3 regions of the Carbonatibacter coralli genome follow, and region 1 is predicted to be linked to each of the others. Evidence: riboswitches for the same ligand, from Rfam matches in the RefSeq annotation. Region 1 holds a riboswitch; each other region holds the start of a gene.
What was found. A riboswitch is a leader RNA that binds a small molecule or an ion and turns the genes downstream of it on or off. The one in region 1 is predicted to bind cobalamin.
Positions count from the first base shown of each region.

Region 1 (3,248 bases):
CAACGGCCTCCCAGGAGGAACGCCCCCAGCTGGTTTCCATGTCAGCAGTCACATTTACACCGCCTGCCGCTTCGATCATTGCATTGACAATGGCGTACTTTCCGGCAGTGAAAGGCTTGTCGTCACCGGAATCAAACAGGAAGACACGCGTACCGCTGGCATCGCCAACCTTTTCCCTGATACCCGCGAGCTGATCTTTCCAGCCATCGACCAGTTTCAGGGCTTCCGCTTCCTTGCCGAAGACCTTGCCCAGACGCAGAACGTCACTGTAAAGCAGATCCATTGTCGCGGCCTTTTCAGCCTTGTGCTGGTGCACACAGCTTTCAGACAGGATCAGGGTTTTGATTCCCTGTGGCTCTAGGGTTTCCGGTGTCACCTCGCCACCCGGACGCATGCCGTAGTACCAGCCCGCAAAGAAGGTATCCGCAGAGGCTGCAACAAGGTTTTCAACGGACGGATATTTTGGTGCAAGCTCCGGAATGTCACCGCGCTTGGTGTCAAATTCAGGGCTGGTTTTGTACCAGCCGGAAATTCCTGTAACACCGACCATTTTGTCCTGCAGACCCAGCGCAAAAGCCATTTCGGACATGTTGATGTCGTGAACAACCAGTCGCTCCGGCACCTTGTCAAAGGTGAGGGTCGAATCGCAGTTATCAACTGTTACCGGCTCGGCAGAAGCAAGGCCTGCCGAAAAAATCAAACCGCCCAGCAAAGCTGATGCATATTTCATAACGCTACTCCATTTTCTTCAGAATCACGGCGAGTAAGAGGAATATCCAGAACCGGTATCTTCCGTTCCTGTTCAGGATGATTGAGATAGAGGAAATCCACGCCAAAAACCCTTTGCACAGTTGATTGGGTCAAAACCTTCTCAACCTGATCAAAAGCGACCATCGAGGTCTTTTCCAGCAAGAGGGCGTGTGTTGCGATCGGGGGAATCAAAGCCAGATCATGCAGAACAGAAATACAGGTCACACCGCTTTCTGCGACCAGGGAAAGCAGAAGCCCCTTGGCCAGCGGATCAAGGTGGTTTGTCGGCTCGTCCAGAAAGAGAATTTCCGGTTCCTGGCAAAAGGCACGCGCCAGCGAGGCACGCTGCATCTCGCCGCCGGAAAGCAGTCCCAGACGGTCTTCGGAACGTTCAAGAAGCCTGACCTTTTCAAGGGCCTGATCGACCTTCTGCCTGTGCTCTTCCGGAGCAAACCCTGTGCTGTGCGGAATACGCCCCAGGGAAACATATTCCCGAATGGACAAACGCGTATCGGGTTTGTCCATCTGTCCCACATAGGCAATGAGCCGTGCCCTCTTTCTGGGATGGATATCCTTCAGGGCCTTGCCCTTGAAGAACACCGCCCCGGCAGACGGCACCAGCAGTCCGGCAAGCAAACGCAGGAGTGTGGTCTTACCAGCCCCGTTGGGACCGGCAATAGCCAGAAAGCTCCCCTTTTGAATCTCAAAGGAAACATCCCGAACAAGCGGTTGGCCCGTCTCTGAAAGACAGGTCAGATCCTCAGCTCTCAAAACAGGCAGCAGATCAGAACCAGTCATCGACATCAGTCCCTCCCTTTCCCGGTCCTTGCAGACACAAAAAAGTGGTCAGGAGCTGAAAAAGCACAAGCAGCCCGGCGTTCTGTCAACACAAACTTCCCCCACATCAGGACAGGATCAGTCTGGGAAAGAGAAGCCTTGACCACTTTTGAGCTGGAATAAAACAGTGCAAAAGGGAAACCACTTGCCCCACCCGGAAAACCCCGTCCGGCTTGGATCACATCAACACCTGGCAGGTCTCCTGGCTCGCGGGTCTCCGGAAACACACAACCTTCCCAACCTCACAAGGGGTCAGTGGCATTGCTGATGTGTTCCTCACCGCTCACAGTTGCGGGGGCAGCCACGGCATCGGTCCCTGATGGGCACGCCTCACCGTGTTCCCTTTTAATCCGTTCTCGCGTCTCGCATAAACGGAACCAAGATGGATGAGAGTATTTTCAACTTTGAAACGCTTTGCAAGCAGAAATACAGATCAAAGTCACAAAGCGACCATCAGGAAACGATGAAAGAATTCGCGCTTTAAGAAATCATCAAAGAGTTCCTGATATGGTTTTTGACAAGAAAACTGAACTCCTCAAAGAACAGTTCAACTAAAAGACGAAAAATTGAGCAAGGCAACAGCCACATGAGCACTCTCGAGACAAACACATCAGACAGTCCCGAAATACCGGAACTCGACGATGACAGCCTTTATTGCAAAACCGACGAAGCTGGATTTATTCATGACGGTAAAGGCGAGACCCACACAATACTCGGGCTTCCAATCAGTCGCTTTATCAATCAGAAACTGCATGACTTTGTTGTCAGCCAGGATCACAGAAGACTGGATGAGCTTCTGAGAACACAGCTGGCTCAAAGTGAAAGCACCCTGAACATTGTGACAGCGGAACAGTGGGAAGAACCCTTCCGGGTTTCCGTCACCAAGCTTGCCCTTGAAGCCACCTTTACAACCTTTTTGCAAAGGCTCCCGCTTGAACAGGGCGGTGGCGCCGTGCTCCAGGCCCATGTTGTCGATGAATATGTCAAGGACCAGAGCACATTCCTGGGTGACCTTGCCGAGGATGACAGCCTCTATGACGATGAGCACAAACCTCTGGAAACACTGGCGGTCTCCATGTTTGAAGTCGCGAACCTCTCCAATCCTGACCTCGTTCAGACTCACGGTGAGGAAACCATCAATCGTCTGAAGACAAAGGTCAAACAGAACATTGTCCGGGATGGAACGCGCCCCGTCACGCAGATTGACGAGGAACGCTATGCGGTTCTGCACGATGGCAGCTACAACAGTGACCACGTCGAAAAGTCGCTGAAGCGCCAGGTTGAGGAATCAGGACTGTCGAAGGATATCTCTGTCGGTCATCTGAATCAGGGTATCAAGGCTGACAACAGGCAGGACCTGCAGAAAAAGCTGCAATCCGGTCTGGAAGGCTTTGCCGATGAAGGCCTTGAAAAGGCTGCTGAAAACCTCACCAAAAGCAGCAAGCCACAGAAGACAGCTCCCCGGGTTGTCGAAACCGCTGAAGAGCCAAGGAAAAAGTCTTTCCTCAAACGGTTCTTCTGACAGGCCCCTCCGGAAACAGGACAAAACCCCGATTGAAGCCGGCCCTTCATCGGGGTTTTCCTGTGAGGCGTCGGAAAAGCTTGATTTTTGAACGCAAAAGGCCTTCATTCTACAAACCTTGGAGTGTCATGCAGGAGTT
Region 1 covers NZ_JBBUTJ010000006.1:57,162-60,409, reverse strand. The annotation lists gene AAAH10_RS13385 (ABC transporter substrate-binding protein) at 1-730, opposite strand, end outside; gene AAAH10_RS13380 (ABC transporter ATP-binding protein) at 727-1,554, opposite strand; cobalamin riboswitch at 1,762-1,984, opposite strand; gene AAAH10_RS13375 (hypothetical protein) at 2,174-3,109, shown strand.

Region 2 (3,248 bases), on a different contig from region 1:
TGTTGTGGAGACCTACGGCTTCCGCCGCCAGCCCTGGCATGAAAAGGTGGGAGAGGAGTGTAAGGCCCTGCGTGCCTCTGCGGGTCTGATCGATATCTCCAACTTTGCCAAATACGAGATCAAGGGTGCAGGGGCTGCAGACTGGCTGAATGCGATGATGGCCAACCGGGTGCCCACAGTGGATGGGCGTTCCTGCCTGACACCGTTGCTGTCCAAGCGGGGCGGGGTTGCCGGTGACTTTACCATCACCAAACTGGGCGATGATCACTTCATGATGTTCGGTTCCGGTATGGCAGAGCGCTATCATCAGCGTTATTTCAAGGCTGTTCCACGCCCTGACACCGTTTCCTTTGAAAGCAGGACGGATGCCCTGTGCGGCTTTAACCTCGCCGGACCGAATGCGCGGGAGATCATGTCCCGACTGGCTCCGCAGGAGGATTTCAGCAACGAGGCTTTCCGCTTCATGCGGTCGCGCAGGATGACCATTGCGGGCTGTGATGTTCTGGTCCTGCGGGTGTCCTTCACAGGGGATCTGGGTTACGAGATCTACATGAAGGAAGAGGATCAGGTGAAGCTCTATGATCTGATTCTGGAAAGCGGTGGTGATCTGGGTGTCCGTCCCGTCGGAAGCCGGGCGCTTTTGTCTCTGCGAATGGAGAAGGGCTATGGTTCCTGGGGACGGGAGTATTCTACAGAATACTGGCCGCATGAATCCGGTCTGGATGGTCTGATCAAAATGGACAAGGAGTTCCTGAACAGAGACTCCTTTGCCGAGCTTCAGGGCAGGGAAGCCCGTTACCGTCTTGTTCTGATGTCTGTCGAGACACCGCATGATGCGGATGCGGTTGGCGGTGAGCCGATCTTTGACAGCAAGGGTAATCATGTCGGACGTGTCACATCCGGTGGCTACGGGCACTCTGTCGGGATGTCGCTGGCGCTGGGGTATGTGAACCTTGACCAGTCCAAGCCCGGAACCGAACTGGATGTGGCGGTTCTTGGCCTGCCTCACAAGGCGACGGTTCTGGAGAAACCGCCCTTTGATGCTGAAGGCAAGCGCCTGAGAAGCTGAGGCAAAGGCGCAGATTGAGAGGAAAGGGACGCTGTGAAAACACAGTGTCCCTTTTTCGTTGTGTGGTTTGAATCAGGGCTTGCGAGTCACCACCCGGAGGTGTAAAAATCGCCGCCGTACTGGTGCTCCAGGGGTGAAGCAGCCCTGAGCTTAAAAGGGAACTCGGTTGGATTTGCCCATCAGGGAATCCGAAGCCGGGGCTGTCCCCGCAACTGTGAAGGTGAGCCAACTGTTCACAAGGCCACTTGCAAGGCTGTCTTGCAGGGAAGGCGAACAGCCAGCGATGATCCTGAGCCAGGAAACCTGCCCGTACAGCGTCACTGATTTTTCCGGACGGGGTATCCAGAAAAGCGGTTTCCGTTGTGTGACGTGCCTCAACCTGTTTTTTGAGGCCGTTGGATTTCTGCTTTGCAGGCGGGTGTGTTTGTTTGTGCCTGCCAGACTCTCTGACTGATCCCGGTTTCAGAAGACAAGCGTCAACTTTGAAACGCTTGTGCTGATTTTTGTCTGATGCACAGGCAAAACCACATCGGGATCCGAACCATGAAAAAGACTTTCCTTGCTTCCCTTTTTGCTTTTACAGCGCTCTCAACTGTGCCGGCTTCTGCACACTTCCTGCTGGTCTATACCCCTGAGACAGCGCTTGAAAAAGGTGGCGAGATCACACTGAAAATGCCTTTCACGCACCCGGCTGAGTCCGGCCATGTTATGGAAATGGTTGAGCCGGAAGAATTCTTCGTGATCAAAAAAGGCAAGAAAACCGATCTGAAGGACAAACTGTCTGTGATCGACTGGACGTCTGCCGAAAACACGAACACAGCCTATGAAGCGACTGTTCGTCTTAAAGGTCTGGGCGACAACGTTTTCGTTGTTCAGCCTGCTCCCTACTTTGAAGGCAGCGAAGACATCTATATCCAGCAGATCACCAAGTCCTACGTCAACGTTGGTGAACTGCCGACAGACTGGGATCAGCCACAGGGCCTGAAAACAGAGATCGTTCCACTGATTGCACCTTATGCAGCTGTTGCGGGCAGCACCTTCAGCGGTGTTGTTCTTTCTGAAGGCGAGCCTGTCCCTTATGCCGAGATCGAGGTCGAGTACATGAACTTCGAGCCGAACCTGGAAACAAACTCTTTCGCCAAGGACGGTGCCTGGGAAAGCACACCGGCTTTCTCTATCCGTGCTGATGCCGCCGGCGCCTTTACATTTGGTCTGCCAAAAGCGGGTCACTGGGGTTTTGCTGCTCTGGGAACAGGTCCTGATACAGAATTCGAGGGCAAGGAACTGTCCCAGGATGCTGTAATCTGGATCCAGGCAAACGAACTGAAGTAATGCGGACAGAACGGGTGTCGGGTCAGGGCCCGACACCCGGTTCTTACAAGAGGTCGAAGTCTTATGCATATTGTTGATGGCGCACTATCCAACCCGGTTCTGATTGGCGGAGCTGTTCTGGCCGCCGGTGGTCTGGCCGTCGGTCTCCGACAGGTCACGCCTGAAAATCTGCCGCGGGTGGGGGTTCTGTCCGCTGTCTTCTTTGTGGCTTCGCTAATCCATGTTCCTCTCGGATTTTCCTCTGTTCACCTGATCCTGAACGGGCTTCTGGGGGTCGTGCTTGGGTGGGCAGCCTTCCCTGCGCTCTTTGTCGCGCTGGTCCTTCAGGCTGTCTTCTTCGGTTTCGGTGGTCTGACAGTTCTGGGCGTCAATGCGCTGAACATTGCTGCGCCTGCTGTGGCAGTCTTCTATCTCTGTCGCTGGGGCATGCTGCCTGAAAACCGTGACTGGGCGCGCCGTGGTGCTGTTCTTCTTCTGCTGGGCTTTGCTGCAGCCTGTGTCTTTGCCGGGGAAGAGCTTTTTGCTCGCTATCAGACCGGGGAAACTGGCTGGTCCTTCTGGGTGAATGTTGTTGCGCTCCTGTCCTTTGCCCTGGTGATGCTGTTCGGTGCTTTCCTGTTCTATCGCGGAACCCTGAGCGAAGCGGGGATGTGGGGGTTCTTTGGCGGATCGCTGTCCATTCTGCTGACAGCACTGATGGTGGCCGGCTCGCTGGCGCTGTCGGGTGATGAATTTCTGAAGGCTGCAGAGTTTGTCGTCGTTGCGCATTTCCCTGTCATGGCGCTGGAAGGTGTGCTGACCGCTTCGACCATTCAATTGATTTACAAGGTAAAACCGGAGCTCTTCC
Region 2 covers NZ_JBBUTJ010000001.1:913,754-917,001, reverse strand. The annotation lists gene AAAH10_RS04240 (GcvT family protein) at 1-1,069, shown strand, start outside; cobalamin riboswitch at 1,173-1,394, shown strand; gene AAAH10_RS04235 (DUF4198 domain-containing protein) at 1,613-2,401, shown strand; gene cbiM (cobalt transporter CbiM) at 2,465-3,248, shown strand, end outside.
Region 2: another riboswitch for cobalamin. It lies ahead of AAAH10_RS04235 (DUF4198 domain-containing protein); the one in region 1 lies ahead of AAAH10_RS13380 (ABC transporter ATP-binding protein).

Region 3 (3,248 bases), on a different contig from region 1:
GAGGTGCCGGCAGCCCACAGACTGGACTGGCGCACGGCGGCATCAAACAGGGATCTGTCTCTGGCACCTTTGGCCTGGCCGGTCAGGATTTCGGCAACATGTGCAAAGGCATCCAGAGCGTAGGACGCCAGATAGACAAGCTGGATCAGCACAGCATTGGCCGCAAGTGTCTCTTCGCCAAAGCTGGCCCCCATTTTTGTGAAGAGGCCAAAGGACAGCACAAGACAGGCCGAGCGGATAAAGATGTCGCCATTGACCTTTGCCAGCGCCAGCAGGCGGGCCCGTTCAAGAACCTGCGCCCAGTCCGTTCTGAGGCGGATTTTGCGCAGGCCTTGGAAGGCCATGACAAGGCCGGCCAGAAAACCGGTGCCCTCGGCCAGAACGGTTGCAAAGGCGACGCCCTTGATGGTCATGTTGAGTTCAATGACGAACAGCAGGCTCAGGGCAATGTTGACCAGATTGATCAGGACCTGGAGAAAAAGGGTTGTCCGGGTTTGTCCCCGCCCGAGGAACCAGCCGACCAGAGCATAGTTCCCAAGTGTCAGGGGGGCAGCCCAGATGCGGATTTCTGCATAGTCCCGGGCAAAGCCGGACACCTGTTCTGTTCCACCCATAAGCCAGAGGCCTGCCGTCAGCAGGGGCCACTGCAAAAGAACAAGAGCCACGCCGATACAAAGTCCCGAGATAAGAGGGCGCAGAAGACTGGCCTTCTGTTCCATCTGGTCTCCGGCACCCAGAGCCTGTGCCGAAAAGCCGACGGTGCTGAGGCGGAGGGAGCCGAAGCTCCAGAACAGAAAATTGAAGACAACCGTCCCGATTGCAACGGCTCCCAGATAGGCTGCATCGGGCAGGTGCCCCATAATTGCCGTGTCAACAAGACCCAGTAATGGTGTTGTCAGCGTTGTGATGATCAGGGGAATCCCCAATGACAGAACCTTTTTGTGAGGGACAAGATCGCTGGCAGAACCAGCTGTTTGCGCAGTCCTGTTTGCAGCCTCCTGAGGCGTTTGTTCTGACATTGTGGCGGATTCCTGAAAGTGTTCTTTGCGAGTTGGATCTGCAAATTACATCTTTTTTCAGGTGAGTGCGACCTGTTTTACAGCTTGGGGTTTTGCGAAAGCCCGGGCAAAAAAAGAGGGGACAACACGATCAGAGAGAGAAGAGAGAGAAGCGATCGTGTTGTCCCCTGTTGAGTGCTGCATCCCTGGGAATTACGGGAATGCAGCGAGGTCAATTCATGAGCTGTGAGGGCTTTTGTCTTGTAGTTTTGTTGTTGGACCGTGATCCGCCGCGGCGTCTGCGGGCCAGGGTATTGAGTTTTCCCGAAAGGGTCAGCGTCTCTTCCAGAAAGCCTTTGAGACGCTGACCTTCGGTGGTCAGGCGATGATGCTGCCCCTCATCACTGAGGAGTTTGAGGACCCTGGACGCAGCCTTTGCCGGAGAAAGATCGTCAGCAAGGCTCAGCAGCCATGTGACAAAAATATCTTCTGCCTTGAAGGTGCTGTTCCACAGAGAGTTGCGAGTGGAAAAAAAGTCTTCAAACAGCGAACGGTGGAGGATTGCACGCGGATCTTCCGGTACGGACCGGAACCAGACATCTGCTTCTTCTGAGCTGAGAGAGCGTTGCCCCAAAAGGCACAAGCGTGCAGACAGGGAGAGAGAACCCCCGGCTGTGCTTTCGCTGTCAGACAAAAAGGAAAGAGAGAAACCTTTGGATTCTGAAGTTTTCAGATCATCCAGGGACAGTTGGCTGTCCATCATGCCGGCAATGGCACTTGTCGCGTTCATATAAGCCTCCACCGGTGCACCCCGCCCGGAAAAATGGGTTGAAACAGTGCGCGGCAGGTCTCCTGGCTTATGGCTCGTAAACGCTTTGATCGCCTTCCCGGAAAAACCAGTGGACTTTGATCAATGCTGGCCATCTACAGTTGCGGGGGCAGCTTTGGAGTTGAAATCAGACTTTCTGACTTCGCACCAAATTCCCTTTTCATCCCGGTCAGAAGCGATCCTGACAGGGAAACCGTGCGATGTGTCCTGAGACTATGATTTTCAATCCGTGCTGTCAACACAGCTTTTGGGACGGGTGTGAGGAAAAATGCCTGGAAGGCTACTACAAGCTGTGTTTTTCATGGAAAATACACAAGATATTGTAGCTTTATCCCGGGTGCTCAACGCGCGGATCAGTGGCCGAAAAGAGTGCGGACAGAGATCGTTTTTCTGTAGATTGGCTGTGGAGTCACGTCATGGTTTTCAGCGACCGTCAGCAGTTCTCCGTCGACTTCTGCCTTGCCGATCAGGGCGTTTTCCGTTTCGAAGCTGATTGCGGCTGTTTCACGGGATGGCCTGACCGGATTGTGAGCGGAGCGGGCAAGGGCCAGTGATGGATGCGCCTGCGGTTTGATCCTGTTGCCGGTTTCTGTTGTCTTCTGTTTCTGGGCTTCCTGTCTGGCTTTCAGAGCAGCGCGGCGTTCCTCTGCTTCGACCTGCATGATTTCCTGGCGCTGCCTGTTCGCATCCTGCTGCAATCCCCGCCATGCCTTGATGGCCTTGTGGCGATAGGGGCCGGCATATTTGGGCGTTGCAGAATGGTAGCGGCCGACAGCCATGGTCCAGGATCTCATTTCTTTTCTCAAATTGAGTAAAAAATTGCCTGCGTAGCGTGCGTTGGCGTAAGGGTCGAAAGCTTCTTCCAGATTGGCAAAGGCATCAGGGTGGTAGTGAAGATTGACCTGCATGCAGCCGACATCGATATTCCGGACGCCTTTGGCTTTCAGTTTCTTCACCTCGGCAATCGCTGCCGCCTTGTTGGGAAGATATCGCCCCTTGCCTTCTGCCATGACCGTCCAGGGCCAGGCCTGTCTGCTTTTGCTTTTGGCATCCCATTTCCCGGATTCAACCAGGGAAATGGCGCGCAGGAGATAGAGGGGAATCTTGTTGTCCCGCTCGACCTGATCAATGGCAGAGCGGCAGAGTTCAGCTTCGTGGGACAGGGCGCCTGCAAGGGGATCGGCAAGAGATGGCTTGATTTGTCCGGGGTTGACCGATGCCTTCGCCTGGAACGCAAGACCACAGACAAGGGCAAGGGAGACAAGGCCGCCTGTCAGGTGTTTCAGGGTTTGCGCTGGAAGGATGGGCAGGGATTGCATGACTGACTCCGTTTCATTCCGGAGATGTTATGCAAATGCAGTGCCAGATTTCCTGTGTGGGAGGATCAGTCCGTTGCTTTCAGAGTGCGCTGCATCACAATG
Region 3 covers NZ_JBBUTJ010000002.1:453,785-457,032, reverse strand. The annotation lists gene AAAH10_RS07590 (MATE family efflux transporter) at 1-1,019, opposite strand, end outside; gene AAAH10_RS07585 (hypothetical protein) at 1,231-1,788, opposite strand; cobalamin riboswitch at 1,824-2,040, opposite strand; gene AAAH10_RS07580 (lysozyme family protein) at 2,181-3,146, opposite strand; gene AAAH10_RS07575 (GNAT family N-acetyltransferase) at 3,212-3,248, opposite strand, start outside.
Region 3: another riboswitch for cobalamin. It lies ahead of AAAH10_RS07585 (hypothetical protein); the one in region 1 lies ahead of AAAH10_RS13380 (ABC transporter ATP-binding protein).